4 regions of the Saccharopolyspora gregorii genome follow, and region 3 is predicted to be linked to each of the others. Evidence: riboswitches for the same ligand, from Rfam matches in the RefSeq annotation. Region 3 holds a riboswitch; each other region holds the start of a gene.

What was found. A riboswitch is a leader RNA that binds a small molecule or an ion and turns the genes downstream of it on or off. The one in region 3 is predicted to bind cobalamin.
Region 1: linked by a shared signal. The riboswitch ahead of H1226_RS12185 (hypothetical protein) and the one ahead of metE (5-methyltetrahydropteroyltriglutamate--homocysteine S-methyltransferase) in region 3 are both predicted to bind cobalamin.
Region 2: linked by a shared signal. The riboswitch ahead of H1226_RS06280 (putative cobaltochelatase) and the one ahead of metE (5-methyltetrahydropteroyltriglutamate--homocysteine S-methyltransferase) in region 3 are both predicted to bind cobalamin.
Region 4: linked by a shared signal. The riboswitch ahead of H1226_RS17505 (ABC transporter substrate-binding protein) and the one ahead of metE (5-methyltetrahydropteroyltriglutamate--homocysteine S-methyltransferase) in region 3 are both predicted to bind cobalamin.

What each region holds. Positions count from the first base shown of each region.
Region 1 is NZ_CP059556.1:2,827,141-2,834,487, forward strand. It holds gene H1226_RS12155 (Ldh family oxidoreductase) at 1-69, shown strand, start outside; gene H1226_RS12160 (dihydrodipicolinate synthase family protein) at 92-967, shown strand; gene H1226_RS12165 (ribokinase) at 960-1,868, shown strand; gene H1226_RS12170 (GntR family transcriptional regulator) at 1,891-2,562, shown strand; gene H1226_RS12175 (2-hydroxyacid dehydrogenase) at 2,640-3,614, shown strand; gene H1226_RS12180 (DUF3558 domain-containing protein) at 3,857-4,381, shown strand; cobalamin riboswitch at 4,593-4,760, shown strand; gene H1226_RS12185 (hypothetical protein) at 4,915-5,772, shown strand; gene H1226_RS12190 (PLP-dependent cysteine synthase family protein) at 5,769-6,872, shown strand; gene H1226_RS12195 (MFS transporter) at 6,869-7,347, shown strand, end outside.
Region 2 is NZ_CP059556.1:1,433,131-1,440,477, reverse strand. It holds gene H1226_RS06295 (cobalt-precorrin-4/precorrin-4 C(11)-methyltransferase) at 1-38, opposite strand, end outside; gene H1226_RS06290 (cobyrinate a,c-diamide synthase) at 229-1,620, opposite strand; gene cobO (cob(I)yrinic acid a,c-diamide adenosyltransferase) at 1,617-2,231, opposite strand; gene H1226_RS06280 (putative cobaltochelatase) at 2,690-4,837, opposite strand; cobalamin riboswitch at 4,896-5,024, opposite strand; gene H1226_RS06275 (GNAT family N-acetyltransferase) at 5,094-5,561, opposite strand; gene H1226_RS06270 (S1 family peptidase) at 5,750-6,529, opposite strand; gene H1226_RS06265 (LysE family translocator) at 6,833-7,347, shown strand, end outside.
Region 3 is NZ_CP059556.1:5,214,203-5,221,549, reverse strand. It holds gene H1226_RS22660 (class I SAM-dependent methyltransferase) at 1-539, opposite strand, end outside; gene metE (5-methyltetrahydropteroyltriglutamate--homocysteine S-methyltransferase) at 1,044-3,332, opposite strand; cobalamin riboswitch at 3,463-3,703, opposite strand; gene H1226_RS22650 (hypothetical protein) at 3,889-4,536, shown strand; tRNA gene H1226_RS22645 (tRNA-Arg) at 4,750-4,823, shown strand; gene H1226_RS22640 (TetR/AcrR family transcriptional regulator) at 5,383-5,985, opposite strand; gene H1226_RS22635 (SDR family oxidoreductase) at 5,975-6,721, shown strand; gene H1226_RS22630 (sensor histidine kinase) at 6,835-7,347, opposite strand, start outside.
Region 4 is NZ_CP059556.1:4,047,524-4,054,870, reverse strand. It holds gene H1226_RS17515 (hypothetical protein) at 1-568, opposite strand, end outside; gene H1226_RS17510 (hypothetical protein) at 912-1,646, opposite strand; cobalamin riboswitch at 1,912-2,078, shown strand; gene H1226_RS17505 (ABC transporter substrate-binding protein) at 2,182-3,696, shown strand; gene H1226_RS17500 (ABC transporter permease) at 3,693-4,652, shown strand; gene H1226_RS17495 (ABC transporter permease) at 4,649-5,530, shown strand; gene H1226_RS17490 (ArsI/CadI family heavy metal resistance metalloenzyme) at 6,694-7,131, opposite strand; gene H1226_RS17485 (ArsR/SmtB family transcription factor) at 7,215-7,347, shown strand, end outside.

The sequences.
Region 1 (7,347 bases), 2.4 Mb from region 3:
GGGGCCACCGTCTCGCTGCCGCCCGGCACCCTCGCCGAGCTCGCCGCCCTCGAAACCAGCCTGTCCTGACCTCCCACCCGAAAGGACCGACATGACCGCGCCGAACCGGCCGATCATCCTCACCGCCGCCCCCGTCGGCTTCGCCGCGGACGGGTCGGTGGACCTGGCGGCCTCCCGCCGCATCCTCGAGTTCATCGCCGCCTCCGGCACCGACGGGGCGTTCGTGCTCGGCACCACCGGCGAATTCCCGTCGCTGACCGAGCAGGAGCGGCACGACCTCGCGCGGCTGAGCCTGGAAGTGCTGCGCGGCAAGCGGGTCGTCGTGCACGTCGGCGCGCCGAGCGCGTTCCAGGTGCGGGCGCTGATCGCCGACGCCCGCGAGCTCGGCGCCACCTCGGTCGCGGTGCTCACCCCGTACTACCTGCCCGCCGGGGACGAGGCGATCGTGGAGTTCTTCCGGTCCGCCACCGCCGACGCCGACGGGCTCGACGTGTACGCGTACCTGTTCACCGATCGCACCGGCAACGCCGTCGGACCGGAGCTGCTGGGCCGGATCGCCGCGCTGCCCGCGGTCGTCGGCGCAAAGATCAGCGGGGAGACGCTGGACGCGGTCGCCGCCTACCGGCACGCGGTCCCGGCGGATTTCCAGATCTTCACCGGTGGTGATCGGGACATCGCGCGGGTGACCGCGCGCGGCATCGACGGCGTGGTCTCCGGGGTCGCCTCGGTGCTGCCCAAGCCGTTCGTGGCGGCCGCCGACGCCGTCGCCGCCGGGGACCCGGACGCGGTGTCCCGGGCGCAGGACGGCGTCGACCTCGCGGTGGAGGCGGTGCGCGGCGACCCGGAGCGGATGAAGGCCGGCCTGGCGCTGCAGGGAGTCGACGCGGGCACCAGCCGGATGGCGCTCGACCCGGTCGGCGCCGCCGGCCGCGCGGAACTGGAACGCGCGGTCGCCGCCCATGGCTGAGCGCGGCGGGCGCGTGTGCGTGCTCGGCAGCGCCAACGTGGACACCGTGGTCCGGGTCGAGCGCAGGCCGCTGCCGGGGGAGACGGTGCGCGGTCTCGGCCGGGACCGCTTCGCCGGCGGCAAGGGGCTGAACCAGGCGGTGGCGGCCGCCCGGATGGGCGCGACCGTCGACTTCCGCGCGCGCGTCGGCGCGGACGGCGAAGCGGACTTCCTCGCGCGGCGGCTGGCGGCCGACGGGCTCGACCTGTCCGGCGTGCTGCGCACCTCGGCGCCGACCGGCACCGCCGACATCACCGTGGACGCCGCCGGGGAGAACACGATCGTCTTCTGCGGCGGCGCGAACGACGAGTTCACCGGGCTCAGCGCCGCGGACGGGGCGGCGATCGCGACCGCGGACGTGCTGCTGCTGCAAGGCGAGGTGCCGGTGCCGGTGCTCGTCGAAGCCGCCGGGCTGGGCCGCACCGTCGTGCTCACCCCGGCCCCGGTGCGGGCGTTCCCCGCCGCACTGCTCGACGCGGTGGACGTGCTGGTGCCCAACGAGCACGAGGCCGCCGAGCTCACCGGTGAGCGGGACCCGGCCACCGCGGCGCGCGCGCTGTCCACCGGCGGGCGGTCGGTGCTGGTCACGGTCGGGGAGCGCGGAGTGGAGCTCGCCGCCGACGGCCGCTCGCTCGGGCGCGTGCCCGCCGTGCCGGTGTCCACCGTGGACACCACCGGCGCCGGGGACACCTTCGCCGGGGCGCTCGGCGCGCTCCTCGCGGAAGGGGCCGCGCTGCCCGAAGCCGCCCGGGTCGCCGCCGCGGCCGCCGCGCTCAGCGTCACCAGGGCGGGCGCGGGCGGCATGCCGCACCGGCACGAGGTGACCGAGCTGCTGGCGGCGACCACTATTGTCCACGGTTGACGATGTGATCGAGGGAGGATGCATGTCCGACTCGCTCGTCCGCGCGGATTCGCTCGGGGAGCGGCTGGCCCGCACGCTCCGGGACCGGATCGTGCGCGGGGAGATCCCGCCGGGCACGCACCTCGTCGAGGACTCCGTGGCGGAGAGCTTCGACGTCAGCCGGGGCCCGGTCCGCGACGCGCTGAAGCTGCTGCGGCTGGAGAACCTGGTCGAACCGCAGCGCCGCGGGGTGCACGTGGTCGGGCTGAGCGCCGCGGACGTCCGCGAGCTCTACGCGATCCGGCAGGCCATCGAGACGCTCGCCGTGACCAGCGCCATCGGTCTCGGCGAGCAGCGCTCGGAGGCGGGCATGCTCCGCGGGCTGCGCGGCATGTCCGAGACGGCCACGCCGCCCCGGGCCGCCGAGTTCGCCGAGCACGACCTGCGGTTCCACCGCGGCATCTACGAGGCCAGCGGCAACCGTAGGCTGCTGACCATCTGGCTGCAGATCGAGCCGCTGTTCGCCAGCATGCTCGCGGTCACCAACAGCGAGGACGAGGACCTGGGCCCGGTGTGCACCGCGCACGAGCAGCTGCGGTCCTCGATCGCCGACGGCGATGCGGGGCGCGCCACCTCGCTGCTCACCGCGCACCTGGCGGGCTCCGAGGAGCGGATGCTCGCCGCGCTCCAGCGCATCTGGGCCGCCACTTCCTGACACCCACGCGGAACCCGGCTCCTCGCCACCGGCGGGGAGCGGGTTCCGCGCGCCCGGAACACCCCGAGAGAGGAACCATGACCGGTCACATCGTCAGCTTCTACGACCTCAACGACATCACCGAGGCGTCGTTGCGCGAGCACCTGCCGGACCTGCCCGGGCTGCGGATCACCGAGATCGGGCCGGCGCAGGACCCCGCCGACCACCTGGACGCGCTGGCCACCGCGACGATCGTGCTGGCCCCGCTGGAGAAGGAGCGGCGGATCGGCGCCGAGCTGCTGGACGCGATGCCGCGCTGCGAGCTCGTGCAGTCCGTCGCGGTCGGCTTCGACGGCGTGGACCACCTCGCCGCGGCCGAGCGCGGCATCCCGGTGGCGAACCTGCCCGGGTTCAACGCCGACGCGGTCGCCGACTGGACGGTCGGTTCGCTGCTGTTCCTGCTGCGGCACTACGCGGCCGGGCACCGCAAGGTGGAATCCGGCGGCTGGGGGCCGGAGGGGTTGCGCGGCCGCGACCTGGCGGCGCTGACGGTCGGGATCCTCGGCTTCGGCAACATCGGCCGCGCGGTGGCCCGCCGCCTGGACGGCTTCGGCGCCCGGGTGGTGGTGCACGACCCGGTGCCGTCCGAGCCGGGCCGGGAGTACCTGCCGCTGGCCGAGGCGGTGGCCGCGTCGGACGTGCTGAGCCTGCACCTGCCGCTGAACACCGCCACGCACGGCCTGGTCGGCGACGAGCTGCTGGCGCGGATGCGGCGCGGCGGCTACGTGCTCAACGCGGGGCGTGGCGGCGTCCTGGACGAGCGGGCGCTGGTGCGGGCCCTGGATTCCGGGCAGCTGGCGGGCGCGGCGCTGGACGTGTTCGAGCAGGAACCGCTGCCCGCGGACTCGCCGCTGCGGGGCCGCTCGGACGTGCTGCTCAACCCGCACACCGCGGGCGTGACCTGGGACGCCTACCACAACCTCCGCGGGAAATTGTTCGCGAAGCTCGCCGCCGTGCTGTCCGGGGAGCGGCCCGCCGACGTGGTCAACGGGGTCGAGCCGCGCCCCCGCTGAAGTTGGCGGGTTCTCGTCATCGGGAGCCGTTTTCGGGGCCGGGGCCGCCGGTGGTCCGGGTCCGCTCGGGGCAGCCGGTGCGCCGGGCCGGTCGCTCGATTCCTGGGCGGTACGGCCGAAGCCGCGTTGCTGCCGGAGCCACTCGCTGGACGCGCGGGACATGATCGACGCGTCCAGCGGGGAGGGCGCGAGTTCTCCGGATCGACCCGATCCGGACCGGATCAACGGCAGGCGTGATGAGTGTGAACGAGAAGGTTGCGGTGCCCCGCATCGGCGCGGTTCGGCTCGGTTCGGTCGGCTTGGCCGTCGTCGCCGCGCTGTCGCTGGCGGGATGCGGCGGCGTGCAGGTCGACTCCCCGAAGGACGCGAGCGGGGAGAAGCCCTGCGACCTGGTGCCCGAGCAGACGGTTCACGAGCTGGGATTCCACCTGGGCGGCAAGGAGGACGCGGGCGCGTGCACCTGGAGCACCCCGCGGGACAGCGTGCGGCTGGAGGTCGGCGTGGTCGCGGACCGGTCGCTGCAGGACTTCCAGGACGCGGCCGAGGAGTACTCCGACTTCGGCGAGCTGACCATCGGCGGGCACCCGGCGGTGCGCGCGAACTCCGGCGACCCGAAGGCCGACGGCACCTGCGAACTGGTCGTGGCCGCCGATGCGGACCAGGCGGTGTCGGCGAAGTCGAAGATCCCCAGCGGTGCCACCGCCGACCCGTGCGAGCTGGCGGAGCGGGCCCTCGACGCGGCCGTCCCCTCCTGGCCCGCCGCCTAGCCGCCGGGCGCACGGCGAGGTCGCGGTGATCCCGCGTCCGGTGGGGTGGCAGCACCGGGCGCGGGAGCCGGAGTCGCCGATGTCATATTCGCGAACGGCGATGCGTGCGCCGGTGTCCGCCACCTGCGGCGACACCGGTTCCGCCGACCGCGGTGCGGGTTCCGGGCGGTGGCCGCGGCCTTGACATCGGCCACCGGGGCTGCGAACTTCTGAGCCGTTCGAACGACGGTGTGCAGGAAGCCGGTGCGAATCCGGCGCGGTCCCGCCACTGTGAGCGGGGAGTCGTCCTCCACCCGAGCCACTGCCGGTCCCCGGCGGGAAGGCCGGAGGCCGGTGCCGATCCGCGAGCCAGGAGACTGGCACCGTCGTGCCGATTCGTGCGGGGTCGCGGAGCCCCGGAGGAGGTACGTGGTGTCGCGCATCGCCGCATCGCGCCGGGAAGTCCGGCAAACCGTCCACATCGGACACTAGTCGTCCCCGCGGGTTCGTCCCGCCGCTGTGCGTTCCGTTCCGGTTCCAGCTCGGGGAGACACGTGCGTCCTGCCACCACCACTGATCAGTCCTACGTGGACTCGCTGGTCGAGTCCGCGCTGTCCGGTCACGTCCGCGATGCGGGCGGGAACGGCCCGGCGGAGCTCTCCGCCGCCGTCGCGTTCCTGACCGTGCAGGCCGCCCGGCACACCGGCCGCGGCACCGGCTACACCAACACCGTGCTCAGCGTCCGGATCGCCGACGCCGTCGGCTCGTGCGCCGTCGAACCCGGCGCCCTGGACGAGGACGCGGTGCGCGACGCCGTGGGACGCACCGCGGCCGAGCTGCTGCGGCACCCGCTGCTGCCGGTTCGGGTCGCGGCGCTGGACGCCTACCTCGCCGCGCTCACCCCGCACCCCGCGCACCCGCTGTCCCGGCAGGTGGTGATCCCGGCGGGCGACTCGCTGGCCAAGTCCACCGCCCGCGCCCGCGCGGTCGCCGCGATCACCGCGGTCCCCGATGGCGGCCGGGTCGCGGTGATCGGCGTGGTGAACTCGCTGCTCGCCGCGCTGCGGGACCGCGGCCTCGACTACGTGCCCTGCGACCTCAAGGGCGGCCGCACCGAGTGGGACGAGCCGATCCGCACCGACCACGCCGCCGCGATCGACGGCGCGGACGCGGTGCTGGCCTCCGGCATGGTCCTCGGCAACGGCACCTTCGACGACATCGCCGCGACCTGCGCGGCCCGCGACCTGCCGCTGACCCTGTTCGCGCAGACCGGATCCGCGGTGCTGCGGGAACTGCTCGGCGGCCCGGTGCGCGCGCTGTCGGCGGAGCCCTACCCGTTCTTCTGGCTCTCCGGCGAGGACACCACGATCCACACCTACGAGGCCGCCCGCGCCACCGAGGTCGTGCGGTGACGGGTCGCGCGCCCGCCCGCTGCGACTCGGCCCTGGATCTGATCGGAGGCACCCCGCTGCTGCGGGTCGCCGCGCCGATCGCGTTCCCGCACCCGGGTTTCTGGGCGAAGCTGGAGAGCACCGCGCCGGGCGGCATGAAGGCCCGCGCCGCGCACGCCATGCTCACCGGGGCCCGGGCCCGCGGAGAACTGCGCCCCGGCGGGACGGTCGTCGAGTCCACCAGCGGCACCCTGGGCATCGGCTTGGCGTACGTGGGGACCGCGCTGGGCCACCCGGTCGTCGTGGTCGCCGACGCGGAGCTCGACGGGCAGACCCGCGCGCTGCTCACCGCGCACGGGGTGCGGGTGGAGCTGGTGCGCGACCCGCACCCGGTGGGCGGCTGGCAGCGCGCGCGGCTGGACCGGGTGCGGGAGCTGCTGGCCGAGCTGCCCGGGGCGTACTGGCCGGACCAGTACAACAACCCGGACAACGTCACCGGCTACCGCGCGCTCGGCCACGAACTGCTGGACCAGCTGCCGGACGCGCAGGTCGTGGTGTGCAGCGTCGGCACCGGCGGGCACAGCGCCGGCATCGCGCGGGCGCTGCGCGAGCGCGCCCCCGGGGTGCGGCTGGTCGGGGTGGACGCGGCGGGGTCCGCGGTGTTCGGCGACCCGGTGGCGAAGCGCCTGATGCGCGGCCTCGGCAGCAGCATCCACCCCGGCAACGTGGACTACGCGGCGTTCGACGAGGTGCACCTGGTCGGCGCGGCGGAGTCCGTCGCGGCCTGCCACCGGCTCGCCGCCGGCGCGTTCGTCACCGGCGGCTGGAGCACCGGCGCGGTGGCGCTGGTGGCGTCCTGGTGCGCCCGGGAGCTCGGCGCGGACCAGGTGGCCGCGGTGTTCCCGGACGGGCCGCACCGCTACTGGGGGACGATCTACGACCCGGACTTCCTCGCCGCGCAGGACTTCCCGGAACCCGCCGCCGAACCGGTGGACGCGGACGGCATACCGTCCGAAGTGGACAGCAGAACGACGTGGAGGAGGTCGCGCAAGGTGGTCGATCCGTGTGCCCGGCGAGCCGACGGCCCGGCGGAATGCCCGGTCTGCGAGGTGCGGCCGTGAACCGCGCCGCGTTCGCCCGGTTGTCCCCGGCGGCGAAGCTGCTGGTGATCAACCAGTTCGGCATCAACGTCGGCTTCTACATGCTGATGCCGTTCCTGGCCGCGTACATGAGCGGGAACCTCGGCTACGGCGCCGCCGTGGTCGGGCTCGTGCTCGGGGTGCGGAACCTGAGCCAGCAGGGCATGTTCCTGCTCGGCGGCACCGCGGCGGACCGGCTCGGCTGCCGGCCGATGATCATCGCCGGTTGCGCGCTGCGCGTGGTGTCGTTCGGCCTGTTCGCCGTGTTCACCACGCTGCCCGGCCTGTTCGCCGCCGCGATCCTCACCGGTCTGGCGGGGGCGCTGTTCAACCCGGCGGTGCGGACCTACCTGATGCACGAGGCGGGGGAGCGGCGCGCCGAGGTCTTCGCCGTGTTCAACGTGTTCCAGCACGCGGGCACCCTGGTGGGGCCGCTGCTGGGCGCGGCGCTGCTGGC
Region 2 (7,347 bases), 2.6 Mb from region 3:
CCGGGTCCGGCACCGATGAACGAGATCCGGCCACTCACTGTTCGCTCTCCTCTTCCGCGTCACCGGTACGGCTCGCCGCGCCGAACCGTCCACATCGGACCACACCGAGGGAGGGGGCACCGGCTCGATGGCCAGGTCGGGCGGGGGATCGACCGGTCCGCTGGCACCGGAACCCCGTCGCCCACCGTGGCCGCACAGGTGACGACCGTACCTGTTGATCGCGGCGGGCTACACGGCCGTACCCGCACCGCCCGTCACCGTCCGGGAACAGCGGGTCACGAACCGCGACACCGCCTCCGGCGCACCGGCCGGATGGGTGTGCAGGTAAGAAGCGTGCAGCCCGCCGCGCACGAATCCTTCCGCGACGGCCGCGCCGTCCCGCCAGTACCAGGCGGGCTGCCCGCCGCTGCCCGGTTCGAGCCGGGTGCGGTGGAATTCGTGGCCGGTGAACCGGGTTCCGGCGCTGCTCAGCGCGGAGTCGGTGGCGGCGACGGCATCCCGGTAGCCGAGGGTGAGCCGCGGTGACATCTCCGCGCGCGCCGGGATCACCCCGCACAGCGGATGCCCGTCGAGCTCCTCGGCGAGGTACAGCAGCCCGCCGCACTCGGCGTGGATCGGGGCGCCGGTGGCCGCGAACCGGGTGATCTCCGCCCGCAGCGCGGAGTTCGCGGACAGCGCCGCGGCGTGCTGCTCGGGGAACCCGCCGGGCAGCACGAGCCCGCGGGTGCCCGCGGGCAGCTCCTCGTCGCGCAGCGGGTCGAGCACCGCGACCTCGGCTCCGGCGGCGGTGAGCAGTTCGACGTGCTCGGTGTAGGCGAAGGTGAACGCGGGCCCGCCCGCCACGGCGATCACCGGGCGGTCCGGGACGGGCACCACTTCGGCGGCGGCGTCCCACGCGGGCCCGTCCAGGGCGGGGGCGCTGCGCGCGAGCGCGATCACCGCGTCCAGGTCCACCCCGGACTCGACCGCGTCCGACATGGCTTCGACGGCGTCGGTGGCGGCGCCGCCGTGCTCGGTGGCGGTGACCAGCCCGAGGTGCCGGGACGGGACGCTGAGCCCGCCGGTGCGGCCGAGCGCGCCGAGCACCGGAAGCCCCACCGAGTCCGCCGCGTCCCGCAGCACCTGCTCGTGGCGCGGCGAACCGACCCGGTTGAGGATCACGCCGGCCAGCCGCACCCCGGGCTGGAAGCTGCGGAACCCGTGCAGCAGCGCGGCGATGCTCTGCGACTGCCCCTGCGCGTCGACGACGAGCACCACCGGGGCGCGCAGCAGGCCCGCGACGTGCGCGGTGGAGCCGAAGGCCGGTTCGTCGCCCGGACCCGGCCCGTCGATCTTGCCGTCGAACAGGCCCATCACGCCTTCGGCGACGGCCAGGTCGGCACCGGCGCTGCCGTGCCGGAACAGCGGCGCGATCCGCTCCTCCCCCACCAGCACCGGGTCCAGGTTCCGGCCGGGCAGCCCGGAGGCGACGTGGTGGTAGCCGGGGTCGATGTAGTCGGGGCCGACCTTGAACGGCGCGACCCGCAGCGACCGGCGGCGCAGCGCGCCGAGCAGACCGGTCGCCACCGTCGTCTTGCCCTGCCCCGAGCCGGGCGCGGCGATGACGACGCGCGGGCTCACCACTCGATGCCCTTCTGGCCCTTCTGCCCGGCGTCCATCGGGTGCTTGACCTTCGTGGTCTCCAGGACCAGGTCGGCGGCGTCGACGAGCTCCTGGGGAGCGTTGCGGCCGGTGATCACGACGTGCTGGTGGCCGGGCCGGTCGCGCAGCGTCCGGACGACTTCGCCGACGTCGATCCAGCCCCAGTGCAGCGGGTAGGTGAACTCGTCGAGGACGTACATGCCGTGCCGTTCCTCGCCGAGGCGGCGGGCGATCTCCCGCCAGCCTTCGAGCGCGGCGGCGGCGTGGTCCTCTTCGCTGCCCTGCTTGCGGGCCCAGGACCAGCCTTCGCCCATCTTGTGCCATTCGACGGGGCCGCCTTCACCGGTCTCGTCGTGCAGCTTGCCCAGGGCGCGGAACGCGCTCTCCTCGCCGACCTTCCACTTCGCCGACTTCACGAACTGGAACACCCCGATGGACCAGCCCTGGTTCCAGCCGCGCAGCGCGAGCCCGAAGGCGCTGGTGGACTTGCCCTTCATCTCCCCGGTGTGCACGAGCAGCAGCGGACGGTTGCGACGCTGCCGCGTGGTGAGACCGTCCTGCGGAACGACGTTCGGCTTTCCCTGAGGCATGACCCCAGACCCTAAGCCACCCCCAGGACCACCCCACCCCGCTGTCGCAGACCTCACCACCACCGACCGACCCCAACCAGTCGACCGATTGATCAGTTGATCAGTTGATCCTCTCAGCGGCGAAGCCGCTGACCTGCCGACCACCCGAGCAACCGGCACCGCAGCGGGTTCTCAGCTGTTTCCTCGCGAGGACAGCGTTTTCTCCTGTGGCGGAGCCACCGGTGAAAACGATCCCGCAGCGAGGGAACAGCTGAGGTTCCGCCACCCGCCCCCCGAGCAAAACGACCACGACCCCCCAAGCAATAGAAAGCGCCCCCGCGCTCGACCGACCTGGGGGTCATCGGGAGCGCGAGGGCGCTTCGTGGTCCACCCCTGGGGGTCAGGTGGACGAAGAACACCTTACCAACTACATCGGGATATTCCTACTCCGCCCGGCCGGTGTCGTAATCGAATCGGAATCAAGCTGCGCCGGCGGTGGTGCCGCGGGCGGCGCGGACGACTCCGGCGACGGCGTCGGCGGAGAGCTCGTCGAGCCGGAGGCAGGCCCCGCCGAGCGCGGTCGCGACCTTGGCGGCGAGGCCGAGCCGCACCACGCCCTGCTCGCAGTCGACGACGACGGAGGCGACGCCGAGCCCGGCGAGCAGTCCGGCGGCGCGCATGGAGTCCTGCACCGCGCGCTTCGCGCGGGCGCGCCCGGTTCCGCCGTCACCGGCGGGAACCGTGGCCTTGCCGTCGGTGAGCAGCACCAGCAGCGGGCGCCGCCGCGGGTCCCGGGTGCGTTCGGTGCCGATGACCTGGTGGACCTTGAGCAGACCGGTGGCGAGCGGGGTGCGGCCGCCGGTGCGCAGGTCGCGCATCCGGGTGGCGGCGATCTCCACGGAGGAGGTGGGCGGCAGCGCGAGTTCGGCCTGGTCGCCGCGGAAGGTGACCACGCCGACCTTGTCCCGGCGCTGGTAGGCGTCGCGCAGCAGCGAGAGCACGGCGCCGCTGACGGCGGACATGCGTTCGCGGGCGGCCATGGAGCCGGAGGCGTCGACGGCGAAGAGCACGAGGTTGCCTTCGCGTCCTTCGCGGACGGAGCGCCGGACGTCGTCGCGGTGCAGCACGAGGCCGGGGCCGCTGCGGCCGCGGGTGCGCTGGTGCGGGGCGGCGGCGATCAGGGTGGCGGGCAGGTGCACGCCATGACCGTCCACTGTGGAGGCCCGAACGGTCTGCCCGCTGCGGGAGCGGGCGCGGGACCGCCGGCCGGGGGCGCCTTCGCCGACGCCGGGGACTTCGAGCAGCCGGGCGCGGAACGCGGGCGCGGGCGCGGCCGGGGGCTTGTTCGCGGGAGCCTGGCCGGGGCCGTCCTCGCGCCGGGAACCGCCGTCGCCGTTCGGCGCGGGCGAGTCCGGCGGAGTGGGGGCTTCGCCGCCACCGGGCCCGTCGGGTCCGTCGTCCGGTCCGCCGTCGGGCGCCCCACCACCGCCTCCGCCGGGGCCGTCGTCGGGACCTTCCGGCGGTTCGTCGCCGGAGTCCTGATCGTCGGCGGAGTCCTGATCGTCGCCGGCGTTCCGGTCGTCGGCCGGTTCCTGCTCGGCGTGCTGGGCGGCGTCTTCGAGGGCCTGCTGCAGCTGGTCCTCCTCGACGCCGGGTTCGTCGAACGGGTCGCGGCGGCGCCGGTGCGGCAGCGCGAGCCGGGCCGCGGCCTCCACGTCGGCTTCGGCGACCTCGTCGGCGCCGCGCCACGCGGCGTGCGCCACGGCGGTGCGGGCTAGCACCAGGTCGGCGCGCATCCCGTCCACGTCGAACGCGGCGCACAGCGCGGAGATCCGCCGCAGCTCGGCGTCGGGCAGCCGCACCGATTCCACTGTGGACCGGGCGTCGGCGATGCGGCGGGCGAGCGCGGCGTCCTCGGCGGCCCACCGCTCGGCGAAGCCGGCCGGGTCCGCTTCGAAGGCGAGGCGCCTGCGCACCACTTCGGTGCGGGTGGTGACGTCGCGGGAGGCGGCGACCTGCACGGTGAGGCCGAACCGGTCGAGCAGCTGCGGGCGCAGCTCGCCCTCCTCCGGGTTCATGGTGCCGACGAGCAGGAACGAGGCGGCGTGCGTCACCGACACGCCTTCCCGCTCCACGTGCGCGCGGCCCATCGCGGCGGCGTCCAGCAGCAGGTCCACCAGGTGGTCGTGCAGCAGGTTGACCTCGTCCACGTAGAGCACGCCGCGGTGCGCCGCGGCCAGCAGCCCGGGCTGGTAGGCGCTGACGCCTTCGGTGAGCGCGCGTTCCAGGTCGAGTGAGCCGACGAGCCGGTCCTCGGTGGCGCCGACCGGAAGTTCCACGAGTTCCGCGGGGCGTGTCGTCCCGGAGACCTCGGCGTGCGGGCCGTCCGGGCACCGCGGGTCGGGTCGCCGCGGTTCGCAGCCGAAGCGGCAGCCGGGCACGACGTCCAGCGCGGGCAGCAGCGAAGCGAGCGCGCGCACCACCGTCGACTTCGCGGTGCCCTTCTCACCCCGCACCAGCACCCCGCCGATGCGCGGGTGCACCGCGTTGAGCAGCAGCGCCAGCCGCATGTCGTCGTGCCCGACCACGGCCGTGAACGGGTACCGCGGGCTCGCGGGAGCAGTCATGCCAGGTGTTCCTTCCTCGGGTCTCGGACGCCCCGATGTCGGCTGCGCCTGGGCGAGGCAGTGTCCTGGCTCCCGGATCAGCGCGGAACTCCGGCCTTCCCAGGCGGCAGCGCCCGGTGGCTCGCGGGGGAGATCCGCTCCCCGGTCACAGTGGCGCCGACCGCACCGGTGTCGCACCGGTTTCCTGACCTGCCCTGGCTGGGACCAGCGAGCATCGTCGCATCCCCGCGACGGGCGAGGAACCGGCGCGGCTCGCTCAGCGCGGCGAACCCGGGTATCGGTGCATGTCGACGTGCGGGATGCCGTCTTCGAGATACTCCTCACCCGAGGGTTCGAACCCGAATCCGCGGTAGAACTCCAGCGCGTAGGTCTGCGCGGACAGCGTCGCCGGCGCGCGCTGGATCTCGGCGAGCGCGGCGCGCATCAGCTTGCGCCCGAGCCCGAGGCCGCGGGCGTCCTTGGCGGTGGCGACGCGGCCGATGCGGAAGGTGCCGTCGGGGTCTTCGAGCAGGCGCAGGTAGCCGAGCACGTAGCCGTCGGCGGAGTCGATCCAGAAGTGCCTGGTGGTGGTCTCCAGGTCCCGGCCGTCCAGTTCCGGGTAGGCGCACTGCTGCTCGACCACGAACACGTCCACGCGCAAGCGGAGCATGCGGTAGAAGTCCTCGGCGTCGAGGTCGGCCGTGTAGGCGCGGTGGACGGCGGTGGCGAGCGGTTGCAGGGTCACCCCAACGGGATATCACATTCCGGCTACGACACCCGGGGTCACCTGCGGTGGAAGTAGCGCACACCACGTCCCGCGCGCCCGGGCGCGCGGGCCTCGGAGCGGGTCGGTGCTGCGCACGGCGACCGGTGCACCGCCGCGGCGCGAGCACCGGGCGGCACCGGCCCGTCCCGCGGTGCGGGACGCCGGGTTCAGAGCCGCGCGGCGACGTCGTCGGCGACCCCGGAGATCCGGGTGTACACGCCGGGTGTTCCGGGACGTCCGCAGCCAGTGCCGTAGGAGACGACGCCGATCAGCCTGCCGTCGGCGACGAGCGGTCCGCCGGAGTCCCCGGCGCACGCGTCCCGGCCGCCTTCGGGCGGGCCCGCGCAGACCCGCGTCCCCGGCTCGTAGCCCGGGTAGGCGGCGCGGCAGTCGGCGTCCGCGCTGATCGGCACCTCGACGGACTGCAGCGTCGCCGAGGTGGGCCCGTTCTCGGTGGTGCGCCCCCAGCCGTGCACCCGCGCCGGGGTGCCGGGCCGGTAGCGGGCGGTCTCGTCGGCCCCGGCCATCGGCAGCGGTCGTTCGCGCACCGGTGCGGCCAGCGTCAGCACCGCCACGTCGTGCCCGCCGGTGACGTCGCGGAACTCGGGATGCACCCAGACGTCGCCGACGGGCGTGTCGGCGCCGCCGGTGGTGCGCAGGTCGGGGCGGCCGGTGACGGCGCGCAGCTCCGCCGCGTCGTGGCCGTCCACGCAGTGCGCGGCGGTGACCACCTTGATCTCGGTGACGAGGGTGCCGCCGCAGAACTGGCGCCCGGCCTGGTCGGTGAGCGCGACCACCCAGGGCGCCGCGCGTTCGTCGGTGCCGCCGAGCACGCGTTCCTGCGCGGGGTCGGCGGCGGCCGGTGCGGCGAGCGCGGCGGTGGCCGCGGTGGCGGCGGCAGCGCCTCCGGCGGCGATCCGGGCGAGCGGGCTGGATCGGTCGGGCACGGCTGCCTCCTGGACGTGCGGCGTCGTTCGGCGGCACACGGTAGCGGCCCGATCACGCCGGGATGACGAGGGCGAGCTCACATCGGCTCATGATAATTTTTCGTTAAGATGGACTTAGGCGGGAAAAAATTCGGAACACTGCTTCGGCAGAGGTGGTTCGTCCCGCCCACTCAGTCAAGATCTCCGGTGCCCGCGACGACGCGGAACCGAGATCACCCCCGATCCGGTGAAACCTCGACCAGTGGGCCGCGCGCTCACCGGCGCCTCCGCGCGCGCGTCGACCAGGCAAGGAGCGAACTCGTCATGCTGCTGGACCCCACGACCCTGCCGGCGTTCCTGCTCGCCAGCGCAGTGGTGGTGCTGACGCCCGGGGTGGACGCGTTCCTGATCTTGCGGACGTCGCTGCGGCAGGGGATCGGCGCCGGGCTGCGAGCGCTGGCGGGCATCCACGCGGCGAGCATCCTGCAGGTGGCGCTGGTGATCTGCGGGCTCGGCGCGGTGATCACCAGCCACCCGGCGGTGCTGGCGGCGCTGAAGTGGGCCGGCGCCGCGTACCTGGTGTACCTCGCCGCGATGATCGTGCGCGGGTTGTGGCTCACCCGCGCCGAGACCGGCGACGGCCTCTCCGGAGGCGGCGCCACGACCCGGCCGTTCTGGCAGGGCCTGCTGAGCAACATCACGAACCCGAAGATGCTGCTGTTCAGCCTGGCCTTCCTGCCGCAGTTCGTGGGTTCGGCGGCGAACCCGACGCTGCAACTGGTGCTGCTGGGCGCGGTGTTCCTGGTGCTGGCGGCGATCTGGGAGGTCACCATCGTGCT
Region 3 (7,347 bases):
AGCTGTCGCTGCGCGCCCTGGCGCACCTCATCCCAGGTCATGATCGGGTCCTTCACCGGGACCTCCGGAGGCTCGGTGACCCCGCCGTGCCTGCGGGCGAGGAAGCGGTGCACCGGGATCGCCGCGATGTCCCTCGCCCAGTCCAGCGGGGTGTGGTGCCGAGCCAGGCCGACGAGCACCAGCCTCCCGCCGGGGGCGAGCATCCGGCCCATGGCGGTGAGCGTGGAATCGAAGTCCATGTGGTGCAGCGCGGCGACGCTGCTGATGAACCCGTACGAGCCGTCCCGCGCCTTCGCGGCGAAATCGACGAAGTCCGAGTCCACATAGGACACGTTGTCGTACTGGTAGCTGGCGCGGCGGGCTTGGCGGATCATCGTGCGGGAGCGGTCGATGCCCGTGGCGCGCTTCGCCCTCGACGCCAGCGCGCGCACCAGCGTCCCGTCGCCGCACCCGACGTCGAGCGCCGCGTCGCATCCTTCGGGCACCGAGTCGAGAACGAGCGGGTGGTAGTGCACGTTGTGGCTCCACTGCTCCGACACCGGCTCACCCTAACCACCTGCACTGCGGCTTTCGCCGGGTCGTGGTAGGTGCCGGGAGGTCTCGGAACCGCGCTCCGCCCTCGGCGCTCGAGACGTCGGATCCCTTGGGCCGCAACGGGTTCCACTGCGGATGTCCGCGCCTGCCCGGCGCGCTGGATCCGGGCCGGCGGCACCTCGACGCGAGGGCGGGCCGGGGAACGACGTGCAGCCGTAGTGCAAAAGTGATCAGCGGTGCCGGGTCGTTGTCGTCCCGTGACACCGGCGCCACGCGCACCGGCCGCAGCGAGCCGGGTGAACGGACCGTTCGACCAACTAGATGGGACGAACGGTCCGTTCACCCCGAACCACGGCACGGGCGGCGCGCGGGCCGCGGAGCCGGCCTGACGCGAGTGAACGGACCGTTCGACCAACTAGATCGGACGAACGGTCCGTTCACTCGATCTGGAGCGGGGGCCGGGGGTGGGCAGTGGTGGGAAGAGCGACCACCCACCCCCGGCTTCGGGATCAGCCGGCAGCCGGGCGCACGGCCGCCGTAGCGCTGATCACGTTCTTGAGCGCGGTCTCGACCTCGGCGTAGCCGCGGGTCTTCAGGCCGCAGTCGGGGTTCACCCACAGCCGCTCGGCGGGCACCGCGGCGAGCGCGGCCTTCAGCAGGTCGGTGACCTCCCCGGCTTCCGGGACCCGGGGCGAGTGGATGTCGTACACACCGGGTCCGACGCCGCGGCCGAACCCGACGGCGTTGAGGTCGTCCAGGACCTCCATCCGGGACCGGGCGGCTTCGATGCTGGTGACGTCGGCGTCCAGGTCGACGATGGCGTTGATGACGTCGCCGAACTCCGAGTAGCACAGGTGGGTGTGGATCTGGGTGGATTCGGCGATCCCGGAGGTGGCGAGCCGGAACGAGCGCACCGCCCAGTCCAGGTACTCCTGGTGCTGCGAGGAGCGCAGCGGCAGCAGTTCGCGCAGCGCGGGCTCGTCGACCTGGATCACCCGGATGCCCGCGTTCTCCAGGTCCTTGACCTCGTCCCGGATGGCGAGCGCGACCTGCTCGGCGGTGATGCCGAGCGGCTGGTCGTCGCGCACGAAGGACCAGGCGAGGATGGTGACGGGCCCGGTCAGCATGCCCTTCACCGGCTTGGCGGTGAGTTTCTGCGCGTACTTGGCCCATTCCACGGTGATCGGCTCGGGCCGGGACACGTCGCCGTAGAGGATCGGCGGCCGGACGCAGCGCGAACCGTAGGACTGCACCCAGCCGTTGTGCGTGCTGGCGAACCCGTCCATGTGTTCCGAGAAGTACTGCACCATGTCGTTGCGCTCGGGTTCGCCGTGCACGAGCACGTCGAGTCCGAGGTCTTCCTGCAGCCGGATGACGCGTTCGATCTCGTCGCGCATCCGCTGCTTGTAGGTGGCGTGGTCGATGCTTCCGGAGCGCAACGCGGCGCGGGCCTTGCGCACGTCGGTGGTCTGCGGGAACGAGCCGATGGTGGTCGTCGGCAGCGGCGGCAGCCGCAGCGACTTGCGCTGTGCGGCGAGCCGGTTCGCGTAGTCACCGCGCTGGGCGTGCTCGGGTTTGAGCGAGGTGAGCCGCGCCTGCACCCGGTTGTTGCGCACCCGGTCGGCTCCGGCGCGGTCGGCGATGCGCCGCCGCGCGTCGTCGAGCTGCTCGGCGACGGTGTCGCGGCCCTGGTGCAGCGCGCGGTCGAGGACGACGACCTCGCCGACCTTCTGCGCGGCGAACGCCAGCCAGGACGCGACCTGCGGGTCGAGGTCGGTTTCCGCGTCGACGTCGTAGGGCACGTGCAGCAGCGAGCAGGAGGTGCTGACGGCGACCTCGCCGGCGAGGCCGAGCAGGGTGGCGGCGGTGGTGAGCGCCTTGTCCAGGTCGGTGCGCCAGATGTTGCGCCCGTCGACGAGGCCCGCGACGAGCGTCTTCTCCCGCAGCCCGGGCACCGACGGGAGTTCGTCCACGGTGCGCTGCCCGGCGACGAGGTCCACGCCGACGGCTTCGACGGGGGAGGAGGCGAGCACGCCCAGCGCGTCCCCGAGGTCGCCGAAGTAGGACGCGACCAGGATCTTCGGCCGTTCCGAGAGCTCGCCGAGCCGCTGGTAGGCGGCGCGCAGCGTGTCCAGGTCGGCCTGCGAGCGGTCCGCGGTGAACGCGGGCTCGTCCAGCTGCACCCATTCGACCCCGGCCCGGTGCAGCTCGCCGAGCAGTTCGGCGTAGGCGGTGACGAGCTCGTCGACCTTGTCCAGCGGGCGGAACGAGGCGGGCGCGCCGTCCTGCGGTTTGGAGAGCAGCAGGAACGTCAGCGGTCCGACGACGACCGGGCGGGTCTTGATGCCCAGTTCAGCGGCCTCGTGGTACTGGTCGACGACGGTCTGGTCGGACAGCCGGAACTCGGTGTCCGGGCCGATCTCCGGGACGATGTAGTGGTAGTTGGTGTCGAACCACTTCGTCATCTCCAGCGGTGGCGCGGATTCCACGCCGCGGGCCATCGCGAAGTACGTGTCGAGCGGGTTCAGGCCCAGTTCGGCGAAGCGCGGCGGGACCGCGCCGAAGGTGACGGCGGCGTCGAGGACCTGGTCGTAGTAGGAAAAGGTGTTTCCCGGCACCGAGTCCAGCCCGGCGTCGCGCAGCGAACGCCACGTGTCGGTGCGCAGCGTGCGCGCGACTTCGCGCAGTTCCGCTTCGCCGGTGCGGGACTTCCAGTAGCTCTCCAACGCCCGCTTGAGTTCCCGGTTCGGGCCGATCCGGGGGAACCCGAGCACGGTGGATCCGATTGTGCTGGTCAACGCTCTCTCCTCGCGAGCTGGACGGCAGTTCTGCGAGGTCGAGCGGGCAGGATCCGGGCACACGTGGCCGCACGCGGCGGCTCGTTCGTCCAGGTCTTCCCGCGAGACCTCGCAACAGCGCGCGTCACGCAGGACGCGCGCACCGGCGGCAGGTCTTCGGACTCGTGGGCGCTTCCCGGTGGAACCGGGGTCTCCTACTGGCCGTCGCTTCCCGAGCTCGCGCTCAGTGCTGTGACCGGTCGTGGCGACCGGTGACGGCGTTCGTTCCCACTCACCGCTGCGGGGCAGTCCCGGATTTCCACCGGGTTCCCTCTTGCCTCGCGCACCCCCGCTTTCGCAGGGCTGTGCGAACCACCAGCACTTCGGAGGCTACTTGCTTCTGGCGGGAAGACAAGGCCCTGCCGTCCGGATCACCCGGGCGCCGCGACGACCGCCGGAAGGTTTTTCGAACCGCGGGCAACCTGCCGCGCGGTGGTGCGTCTTGTGAACAGGTGAGGGGGCGGGACGGATTTCTTCCGTCCCGGTGCGACGAAGCGATCGGGAGGAACCGGCTGTGGTGAAGAGCGGTGTTCGGGCGGGTGTCGGCATCGGTGCGCTGGCCGTGGCGGCGATGGCGCTGGTGCCGGCGGGGATCGCCGCCGCTGACTCGAGCGAGACGTCCGTTGTGGACTTGAACGGGGGCGGAACTCCGGACACCGCGCAGCTGTCCGCCATCGGCAATGGGGCGAAGCAGTTGCTCAAGTTCACTGTGGACGGTCGTACGACCGAGGCCGTGCTGACCGGCGACCCGTCCTTCGGCACCCAGCCGATGCGGGTGCTGGACGTGAACGGCGACGGCAGGCAGGAACTGCTGGTGACCGAGTCCGTCGGCGCGAACACCACCTGGTTCAGCGTGTGGGACCTGGGTGCCGATGGCGCGCCGCGCGAGCTGAAGACGCAGGACGGCGAGCCGCTGAAGATCAACGAAGGCGGCGGGATCGGTGCCCGCCTCGGCTACGAGTGCGCGCCCGCGGGCTCGGACGGCCGGGTCCTGATCACCTTGGCCGCGTCGAACGAGAGCCAGACGACGGAACCCTCCTACGACGGTTCCCGGGTCGCCTACGAGGTGCGCGACGGCGTGGCCACGCCGGTCGACGACTACTCGTTCACCGGTGCCGGCAAGGACGACGACGTGCTGCGGGTGCAGCCCGAATCCTGCTCCTGAGGGGGAGCCGTCGGGGCCGTCGCGCGGGATTCGCGCGGCGGCCCCGACGTGCGCGCGGTGATTCCTCTGTGATCTTCCGGCGCGATTCCCGGCGTGGAGCTGTCGATCAGCTTGCCGTTCGATACCGGGTCTGCAACGCCGTTGGCGTCGGTACCACTGTCGACGGAGCGGCCGGTTACCCTGCTTGCTGCAGCTCACGCGAGCGATGTGCGGGCCCTCGTAGCTCAGCTGGACAGAGCAAAGGACTTCTAATCCTTAGGTCGCAGGTTCGAGTCCTGCCGGGGGCGCTCCGATGCTGGTCACAGCGGTGGGGGACGATCTCGATCAAGATCATCCCCCACTTTACCCTCCCGCCTCGCGCTGCTCGCCCAGGGCCGAGGAAGTCGGGCCGGCGGACCGGTCGGAACACGCCGTTCGCGTTGGCGGAATCGGTGCGGACGTCCCGGTGCTCGGCGACTTTCCCCTTCTCCGGCCGGAACCGGTCCGTGGGAGCACGCCGGGCGGCCGGGTTTCCGGATCAGGTGGGAATGCGTGGCCGCCCCGTCCCCTCGGCGCCGACGCGCTCGACGTCCAGCCGTCACGCATGTGCAGGAAGCCGCTGAACGCTTCGGGGTGATCCTGGAGGTCCGGGGCCGATGTGGTCGGCGATCGCCTTTTCCGGGACGCCACCGAGAGTCGTCCGGTGGTGCTCCACGACGATCTTCTCGTGCTGCTCCGGATCGGACGTCGCGCCGTGCTCCGGTTCTGCGATGCGCCGCTGCGCGCGGTGGTTCCTCGTTCGGTTCCGCGCGCGAGGGATCCGGCCGGGTTCGGAAGCGCTGCGGTCGTGTCGCGCCGCGCGTGGGATCAGCGTTCGGGCGAGGGTGGGCCGCTTCCCTGGACGCGGTCGAGCCACTCGTCCAACAGCGCCTTCTCCGGTGCGGTGAGGCGGTCGACGTCGGGCAGGGCCGCGCGGAGGGTGGTGGCCGCGCGCGCCACCGGGTCCGCGGCCGAGGGCCGGTCGGCGGGGTCTGGAACGGTGATCACGCCGCGGACCATCTCGAAGGCGCGGTCGGCGAGCGCGTCGGCGTCCGCCGGGTCGGAGTCGCTGCCGATCAGGGTGAAGATGGTGCCCCGCCCGGCCGCGTGCATCAGCTGCACCGCCTGCGGTTCGGGGACCGCTAGCCGTCCCGCTTCGGCGATCGCGTGGAGGAGGCCGGTCAGGATCCGTTCCGCCTGCTGCTCCGCCTCCGAGGGGGCGTGGCGCCTGCGGGAACCGTAGAGAGCGCTGTAGACGTCGGGGTTCTCCAGGCCGAAGCCGATGTGCAGCCGCCACCCGTTGCGGAGGTCTTCGACCGGGTCGCCGGAGGGGCGCATCGCGGTCTTGCCCGCGAGGTACGTGCTGAGCGCGTGCCCGGCGACCGCGTCCATCAGGTCGTCCTTGTCGCCGAACGTAGGGATGAAGACCACAGGACGCACCGCACTGATCGTCGGCGGCACGTCGGGCATCGGCCTGGAGTTCGCGCACCAGCTGACCGCGCTCGGCAACTCCGTCGTGATCACCGGCCGCGACCGGGAGCGGGTCGAGGAGCTGGCCACCGAACACGGTTTCGCCGGAGAGGTCGTGGACGTCACCGACGCCGCGTCCATCACCGCGCTGCGCGACCGGGTCGTCGACCGGTTCCCCGACTTGGACACCGTGCTGATCAGCTCCGGCATCATGCTCCCGGAGCGGCACCTCGAGGCCGATGCGCTCGAAGTCGCCGAGCGGACGATCTCGACCAACCTGCTGGGCACCATCCGCGTGTTCACCGCGTTCCTGCCGCACCTGCGCACCCGGCCCGAAGCGTCGATCATCACCGTCACCTCCGGCCTCGCCTACGTGCCGATGCCGCTGACGCCGACCTACTCGGCGACCAAGGCCGGCGTGCACGCCTTCACCGAGGCCGTGCGGGCACAACTGCGCGGCACGCCGGTGCAGCTGATCGAGCTGGCGCCGCCGTTGACCAGGACCACGCTGATGGGGCCGAGCACCGACCACGCCGGGGCCATGCCGTTGGGCGAGTTCGTGTCCGAGGCGATCGGCCTGATCCAGGCCGACCCGGACATCCGGCAGGTGCTCGTGGACCGGGTGAAGCCGCAGCGGTTCGCGGCCGTCGACGGCACCTACGACGAGCTGTTCGAGAACCTGGTGGCCCGCCTCTGACCCGGGCGGTCACGTGCGGCCGGTCGTCCCCGCGAGGTGCCGCGGCCGCTCGCCGGGGTCGGAGCCGGGCGGAACGCGTGACCCGCCGCCGAGCGCGCAGCGGGCCGCGCGGCTCACCCCAGGACCAGATCCGCCCGCGCCCCACCGGATTCGGCGGTGCCGAAGCGGAGTTCCGCGCCGATCACCCGCGCCTGCCCGACCGCGATGGTCAGTCCGAGCCCGTGCCCGCCGCCGCGTTCGGCGCGTCCGGTGCGGAACCGCCGCGGCCCGTCGGCGAGCAGGTCCGCGGGGAAGCCGGGGCCGTGGTCCGCGACGGTGAGGGTGGCGCCGCGCACCGAGAGCACCACCGGCGGTCGCCCGTGCCGGTGGGCGTTGCGGAGCAGGTTCACCAGGATCCGCTGCACCCGCCGTGGATCGGTGTCCACCTCCGCGGGCTCGGCGACCTCCAGCCGCACCGGTTTCTCGGCGGCGGCGACGGCCCGCTCGGCGAGCAGGTCCGCGCCGATGCGTTCCCGGGCGCCCTGCTCCCCGTCGGTTTCGAGGCGGGCCACTTCGAGCACGTCCTCGATCAACCCGCGCAGCCGGGACACCCGGTCGCGGACCAGTTCGCTCGGCCGCCCCGGCGG
Region 4 (7,347 bases), 1.2 Mb from region 3:
CGTCCAGTTCACCCGGGTCGAGGTGGTCCTGCTCGACGATCCCGGCGGCCGCGACCGCCTCCCGGATCCGGTCCGGCAGCTCGGGGAGCGAGCCTTCGAGGTCGTCGGAGTTCGTCCACAGCACCTCCGCGCCGTCCTCGGCGAATTCGAGGCCGCAGCACGGTCCGTCGAAGTTGTGCGCCAGGCTGAGCGCCGCCCCGCCGGTGCGGGACAGGGCGAGCGCGGCGGATTCGAGCCCGCCCTGCTCGTTCGAGACCGAATCGGTGTGCCCCGCGTCGTCGAACACGAAGGTCCACCCGCCGATCCGCCCGGCCAGCAGCGCGGAGGCGCAGTCGGTCTCACCGAGCGCGGTGCGCGGCAGCGAGGAGTGCTCGTCGGCCCGCTCCTCGGGGAGCGTGCAGGGGCGCGCGTGCGCGAGCCGTGCCCCGAGCGCTTCCAGCGCTTCGCGCGGCTGGAGGTCGCGCACCAGGTGCACGATCTGGTGCGGGTCCTCCGCGCCGAGTTCGGTGATCCACGCGGGGCGGCCCTCGGGATCCAGTGCTGCGGCGGGGAAGGCGGGTTCGGGCATCGTCGTCTCCAGTCGGTTCGGTTCTTCTCGGCACCTTGCCCCAGGGCACCGACAATTCCGTCCCGCTGCGCGGTCGGGTGGAGGTCTTCCCCGCGTGAGCGGACTTCCGGCTCCGAGCGTGTCCGGCTCTCCGGAACAGCCGGACTGCAAAATGCGTCCACAGTGGACGGAATGGTCGGTGGTAGGTCTCCCCGGATCCGAATCCCCGGTCGTGGCACCACCCGCTGCGCTTCCACCCGCTGCCGTTCCACCCGCTGCGCTTCCCACCATTGCGCGACCACCCGCTGCGGAATCCGCCGACGCGCCCCCGGAACCGCGCGAGGGGAACGCGGGGCGCGGGCGCTCAGGTCAGCGCCACCGCCACCAGCGGAGCCGCCCGCAGGTCGTCCATCGTCCACGTCACCCCGGCCAGCGCGCAGCCGATGCGGGTCACCGCGGCCTCGTCGGTCTCGCCCGGCTCCAGGTGGGCGCGCTCCACGATGCCGGCGGCCGCGGCGGCGGCGCGCACCTCGGCCGGTGGTTCGGCGGTCTCGTGGTCGAGGTCGTCGGAAGTCGTGCGGTACGCGCGCGAACCGTCCACCGCGTAGTCGAGGCTGAGCAACCCGCTGATGTTGGCGTGCAACGTCATCGCCGGGCCGCCGGACGCGGAGAGGGCTTCCGCCGGTGCTCCCGGGACGGGCCGCGGGACCTCCGGCTCCTGCAGCGCGGACCAGTCCCCGGTGCGCATCCCGCCGAGCAGTGCGCGCATCGTGTCCAGGCCGCCGACCTGGAAGGTGGTGCCCGCGTCGTCGAACACCAGCGTCCAGCCGCCGATGCGGGTCGCCAGCAGCACCGACAGGCACTGCGGATCGCCGAGCGCCGCGCGCGGCAGCGAGGTGAACTCGTCCGGCCGCTGCTCGGGCAGCGTGCACGCCGCGGCGGAACCCGGGTCCGCGCCGAGCACCTCCAGCGCCCGCGCCGGTTCCAGGTCGCGCACCAGGTGCGCGGTGTGGTTCGGGCCCGGCACGTCCAGTTCGGACAGCCAGATCGGATAACCGGTGGCGTCCAGGGTTCCAGGTGGGAAACCGGGCGTGGGCATGGCGGCTCCTCGTCGTCGTCGGCGGGTGCCGGTGAGTCTGCCCGGTGCGGTGGCGGCCGCCGCGGTTCCGCGCGCTCCCCGCTGCCGAACGCGGGAATCCCCTCGCCCGCTCGCCCGCCGGGTGCTGCACCGTTCTCCGGAGGAGGCCGGGCGGGCGCTCCGCCGCGCGCGGGCGGTGGGCGACGGCACCGCGACCCGCGGTGACGTGATGCCGAGCGGTTCACACTTCCTTGACAAGGCACGACGCGGGCTGAAAAGTTGACGAGTCGTTCCAATGCGACGGTGTGCAGGAAACCGGTGCGAATCCGGTGCGGTCCCGCCACTGTGAACGGGGAGCCGCGTCCACCAGCGCCACTGTCGGGCAGCCGATGGGAAGGCCGGGCGCGACGTCGATCCGCGAGCCAGGAGACTGGCACCGTCGTACCGATTCGCACGGGGTCGCGGAGCCCCGGAGGAGGTACGCAGTGCACCCGGATTCGCCGCACACGCCCGGTTTCCCCGCTGTTCCCGAACCGGCCCGCGCCGCGTGAGCGGCGTGATCGGTCGCAGGCGGCTGCTCGCGGGCGTGGCCGGAGCGATCGCCGCGGTCCCCCTCGTGTCCTGCGCCGGTGGTTCCGGGGCGAGCGCGGGCAGGCTGCGGCTGGCGTTCCCCGCCGGTGGCGCCACCGAATCGCTCGATCCGCACACCGGTTCGCTGTTCGTCGACCAGGCCCGCGCGAAGGCGCTGTTCGACACGCTCGTCGGCTACGCCGACGACATGAGCGTGGTGCCGCGGCTCGCCGAGAGCTGGCAGCCCGACCCGACCGGTACCCGGTGGCGGATCCGGTTGCGCCCGGCCGAATTCCACGACGGCAGGCCGGTGACCGCCGAGGACGTGCTGTTCACCTACCGGCGCATCGCCGACGACGCCACCGCGGCCCAGTCCGCTTCGCACTTCGCCGACGTCGACTTCGGCGCCAGCCGGGCGATCTCGGCGACCGAACTGGAACTCGTGCTGGGCGCGCCGAACTTCGAGTTCCCGTCGGCGTGGGGCGCGCCCGCCACCGAGATCGTGCCCGCGGGCACCACCGACTTCACCGCCCCCGTCGGCTCCGGCCCGTTCCGGTTCGTCTCCTTCGAACCCGGTGGGACCGCCGTGTTCGCCCGCTTCGACCGGCACTGGTCCGGGCCCGCCACCCCGGCCGAGCTGGAATTCGTGCTCATGGAGCAGGAGAGCGCACGGGTTAACGCGCTGCTGTCCGGGCAGGTCGACTACGCGCACGACGTGAGCGCCAACTCGGTCCGGCTGCTGGAGCAGGGTGGCCGGGCGCGAGTGCACTCGGCGCCGTTCGGCACCATGCAGGCCCTGCTGCTCAAGGTGGACCGGCCGCCGTTCTCCGATCCGCGGCTGGTGCAGGCGGTGCGCGCCGGGCTGGACCGGCAGGCGTTGCTGGACATCGCGCTCAGCGGGCAGGGCAGGCTCGGCAACGACCTGTTCGGCGCCGGGCTGAAGTACTACCCGCCGGACCTGCCCGCGCCCGCGCGCGACGTCGACGCCGCCCGGGCGCTGCTGCGCGAAGCCGGGGCCGACGGGCTGAGCTGGGAACTGCAGACCAGTTCCGTCGACCCCTACTTCGAATCCGCCGCCAGCCTCATCGCCCAGCAGCTCGGCGAGGCCGGGATGCGCGTGTCGCCGCGGATCGGGCCGGCCGAAACGTACTTCTCCGACATCAAGGAGCACGGCGTCGCCTCGCTGTCCCGGACCGCGGCGCTGCCGGTGCCGACGTTCCTCGGGCAGCGCATGACCTCGGACGCGGGGAGCAACAACTACACCGGGTACCGCTCCGCCGAGTTCGACGAGCTCTACGGGCGGGCGCTGGCCACCGCCGACGACGCCCGCCGAGCCGACCTGCTGGTGCGCGCGCAGCGGCTCGCCCGGGAGAGCAGCGGCAACGTGGTGTGGGGCTTCAGCGGCTGGAACGTCGCCACCGCCACCTCCGTGGCCGGGGTGCGGGGCGCGCCGCCGAACTCGCTGGACTGGGCCCGCTTCGATCGGGTGAGCGTGGGTTGATCGCGCCCGCCGCGCGGGCGTCCGCCGCGGTGCTGCCCCGGCTCGGCGTGGCGCTGGTGCAGATCGCCGCGGTCGCCGTCGGCGTGTTCGCGCTGACCGCGCTGCTGCCCGGCGACACGGCGCAGGTCGTGCTCGGCGAGCACGCCGACACCGGGCAGCTGGAGGTGCTGCGGCGGCGGCTCGGGCTCGACCAGCCGTGGGGGACGCGGTTCGCGCAGTGGGCCGGCGGGATGCTGCACGGGGACCTCGGCACCTCGCTGCGCACCGGCAGGCCCGTCCTCGACGAGATCACCCGCAACGCCGCCACCACCGCGCTGCTCACCGCGCTGACGCTGCTGGTGGTGCTGCCGCTGGCCGGGTGGCTCGGCGTGCGCAGCGGGCTGCGCGCCGGGAGCCGGTTCGACCGGGCGGTGAACTCGGTGGTGGTGCTGCTGAACTCGGTGCCCGAGTTCGCGCTGGCGCTGCTGCTCGTCGGCGTGTTCGCGGTGCGGGCCGGCTGGCTGCCGGCCACCGCGGGCGGGCTGTCCGGGTGGTCGCTGGTGACGGAGCCCGCGGTGCTGGTGCTGCCCGTCGGCGTGCTCGCCGCGAAGCAGCTCAGCGCGCTCGCCCGCCAAGTCCGCACCGGTGTGGTCACCGCGAACGGCGCCGAGTACGCCACCCACGTGCGCCGCGCCGGTCTCGGCGAGCGCGACGTGGTGCTGCGGCACGTGCTGCCGAACACCATCGGGCCGGTGCTGCAGCAGCTGGCGCGCACCGTGGACGGGCTGCTCGGCGGCGTCGTCGTGGTGGAGGCGCTGTTCGCGCTCGGCGGGATCGGCTCCGGATTCGTGGAAGCGGTCAAGGCCCGCGACCTGCCGGTGGTGCAGGGCTACGCGCTGCTGTTCGCGGTGATCACCATCGGCATCAACCTGGTCATCGACCTGGTGGCGCGGCGGTTCCGGGCGGGTGCGCGGTGAGCCGCGCCGCCGGGTGGCTGCTGCTCGGGGTGCCGCTGCTGGCGGCGCTGGCCGGGCCGGTGCTCGCCGGGCTGCTGCCGGGCGGCGGATCGGTGCGGGCCGCGAACGTCCCGCTGCTGCCGCCCGGGGCGGACCACCCGCTGGGCACCGACGTGCTCGGGCGGGACGTGCTGGCCCTCGCGCTGCACGGCGGCGGTTCGGTGCTGGTGCTGGCGGGCGGCGCGCTGCTGCTGACCTACTTGGTGGGGGTGCCGCTGGCGCTGGCCGCCGTCGGGCAGCCCCACCGGTGGATCGACCGGTGGCTGACCCGCGGGCTGGACCTGGTGCTGGCGCTGCCCGGGTTGCTGGTGCTCATGGTGCTGGCCGCGACCGGAACCCGGACCGGTGCGGCGCTCGTCGTCGCCGTGGCGCTGCTGCAGCTGCCCGCGGTGGTGCGGATCGTGCGCAGCGCGGCGCTCGGCGCCCGGCGGCGCGGGGTGGTGGAAGCCATGGCGCTGCAAGGGGAATCGTGGTGGCGGGTGCACTTCGGCTACGTCGGGCGCGGCGTGCTCGGGCCCGTCGCGGTGGACGCGGGCGGGCGGCTGAGCCTGGTGCTGTACCTGGTGGCCTCGGCGAACTTCCTCGGCCTCGGGATCGACCCGGCCACCGCGGACTGGGCGGTGCTGGTGGAGCGCAACCAGGAGGCGCTGTTCCTGCAGCCGTGCGCCGTGCTGGTGCCCGCGGGCCTGCTGGTGGCCCTGTGCACCGGCCTCAACCTGCTCGTGGACCGGTACCTGGTGACGGGCGGACCCGGCACTCGGCCCGCACCGGGTGAACGGACCGTTCGTCCACGACATCGGCCGGAGGAGCCGTCCACCCGGGTCGTGCGGGTGGAGTGAACGGACCGTTCGTCCACTAGAGCTGGACGGACGGTCCGTTCACCCCGCGACCGGGCGAGATCGTCTCTGTGCGGGGGCCGAGTGAACGGATCGTTCGTCCCATCTGGTCGGACGAACGGTCCGTTCACCTCAGGATGGTCGGGGTGAACGGACCGCCCGTCCCACGAGTTCGGACGAACGGTCCGTTCTTATCACCGGGGTTCGCTGACGTGTGGCAATGTCCGCGCGGGTGCTCTGACCAGTGCGAACGGTTACGAGTGGTACTGACTTGAACAGGGGGTTTCCGACTGTCTCACGGCCTGTGGACGGCCTGGGTGATGCCCGGTTGCGGGGGTGACCCGCCACCCTGTCGGGCGGCGGGCCGTGCCGCGTGCCCGCTCAGTGCGTGAGCTGGCGTTCGCCACGTGCCTGACGGGGTGGGAACAGGGCCAACTGTCCGACCGGGCGCGGCGCGGGTCGGCAATCGTCGCAGAGCTGCGCGAGGTGTTGCCAGCAACGAAACCGGGTCTCGCAGCGTTCGCAGGTACGGACGGCGTGGATGAGGAACTGCACGGTGTGGCTCCCTGGAGATCGTGGGGTGTGGCGAACTGATGGCGGGACCACACGAGGCGCGTGCAGGGTCAAGCAGCGCCTAGGAAAAGTTTTCGGCCGGACCGCTTCCCGAGGATGTGGGGATGCAGTGTGGTCCGGCCGAAAAGTTTTCCTGCTGCTTGACGCTGGGCGGGGCTCGTGTCGCCATCGGGTCAGTTCGCCGCGCGCCACGACCGGTTCCGGGGAGACACACCGTGTTCGGCAACGCGCCCGTCCGTGCCTGCGATCGCTGCGAGACGATTAGCACCCGGCACCGGCGGGTAGTGGGGTCCGCCCTGCGCGTGCGCCCGGAACCGGCGGGTAGTGGGGTCTCTCCCTGCATGAGGGGCGGCCTGGTGGCTCCATCCCGTCGACCGGGCGTAGTCCGATCAGGCCGGGTCAAGGGGCACCGACGTGCCTACCGCCACGTTCGAGCGGACGGCCCTTGATGCGGCCTGATAGCCCTTGTGGCGGTCGACGGGATGGAGCCGCCCACCCGCACCGCGTCGAACCGACGGCAGGATTCGGCATCCCCCATCCCGGAGACCGCTTGGGGTCTGGGGGCTGCAAGCGCCCCAGAAATCAGTGATCGATTAGGAAGCCAGTGCGTCACTGACGTCGGTACAGCAGGGTTCCGGCTGCTGTTGGCCGGTGCCGAAGGTTTCGGAATCGGCCTTGACGACGTAGACCTCCCACGGTTCCCGGCCGGGGCCGTGCACCCAGACCTTGTCTTGGCGGGCGTAGCAACAGGTGGTGTCGTCTTCGACGTCGGTGAACAAGCCGAGTGCGCTGAGTCGATCGGTGGCGGCGTTGACCTCGTCGGTGCTGTCCACTTCGACCCCGAGGTGATCAAGGCCGGTGTCTTGGCCGGGTTCGCCTTCCAGCAGGACCAACTTCAGCGGCGGTTCGGCAATGGCGAAGTTCGCGTAGCCGGGCCGGAGCTTGGCTGGTTCGCTACCGAGCAACTTCGAGTAGAACGCGATCGATCCTTCAAGATCGCCGACTCGTAGGGCGAGCTGCATCCGTGACATGACCTCTCCTTAGTTAGACGACCATCTAAACAACCAGATGACGCTAGCTTGCCTATTGGTTCGATGGGTGTCAATATAGAAGCATGTCGAAACAAGGAGTGCCGTCGGACGATGCGGACTTGTGCTGCTCTCCGGTGCTGCGGGAACCGCTCGGGGAAGCCCAGGCTGTGGCGCTCGCGCGCGTGTTCAAGGCGATCGGCGAGCCGGTGCGGCTTC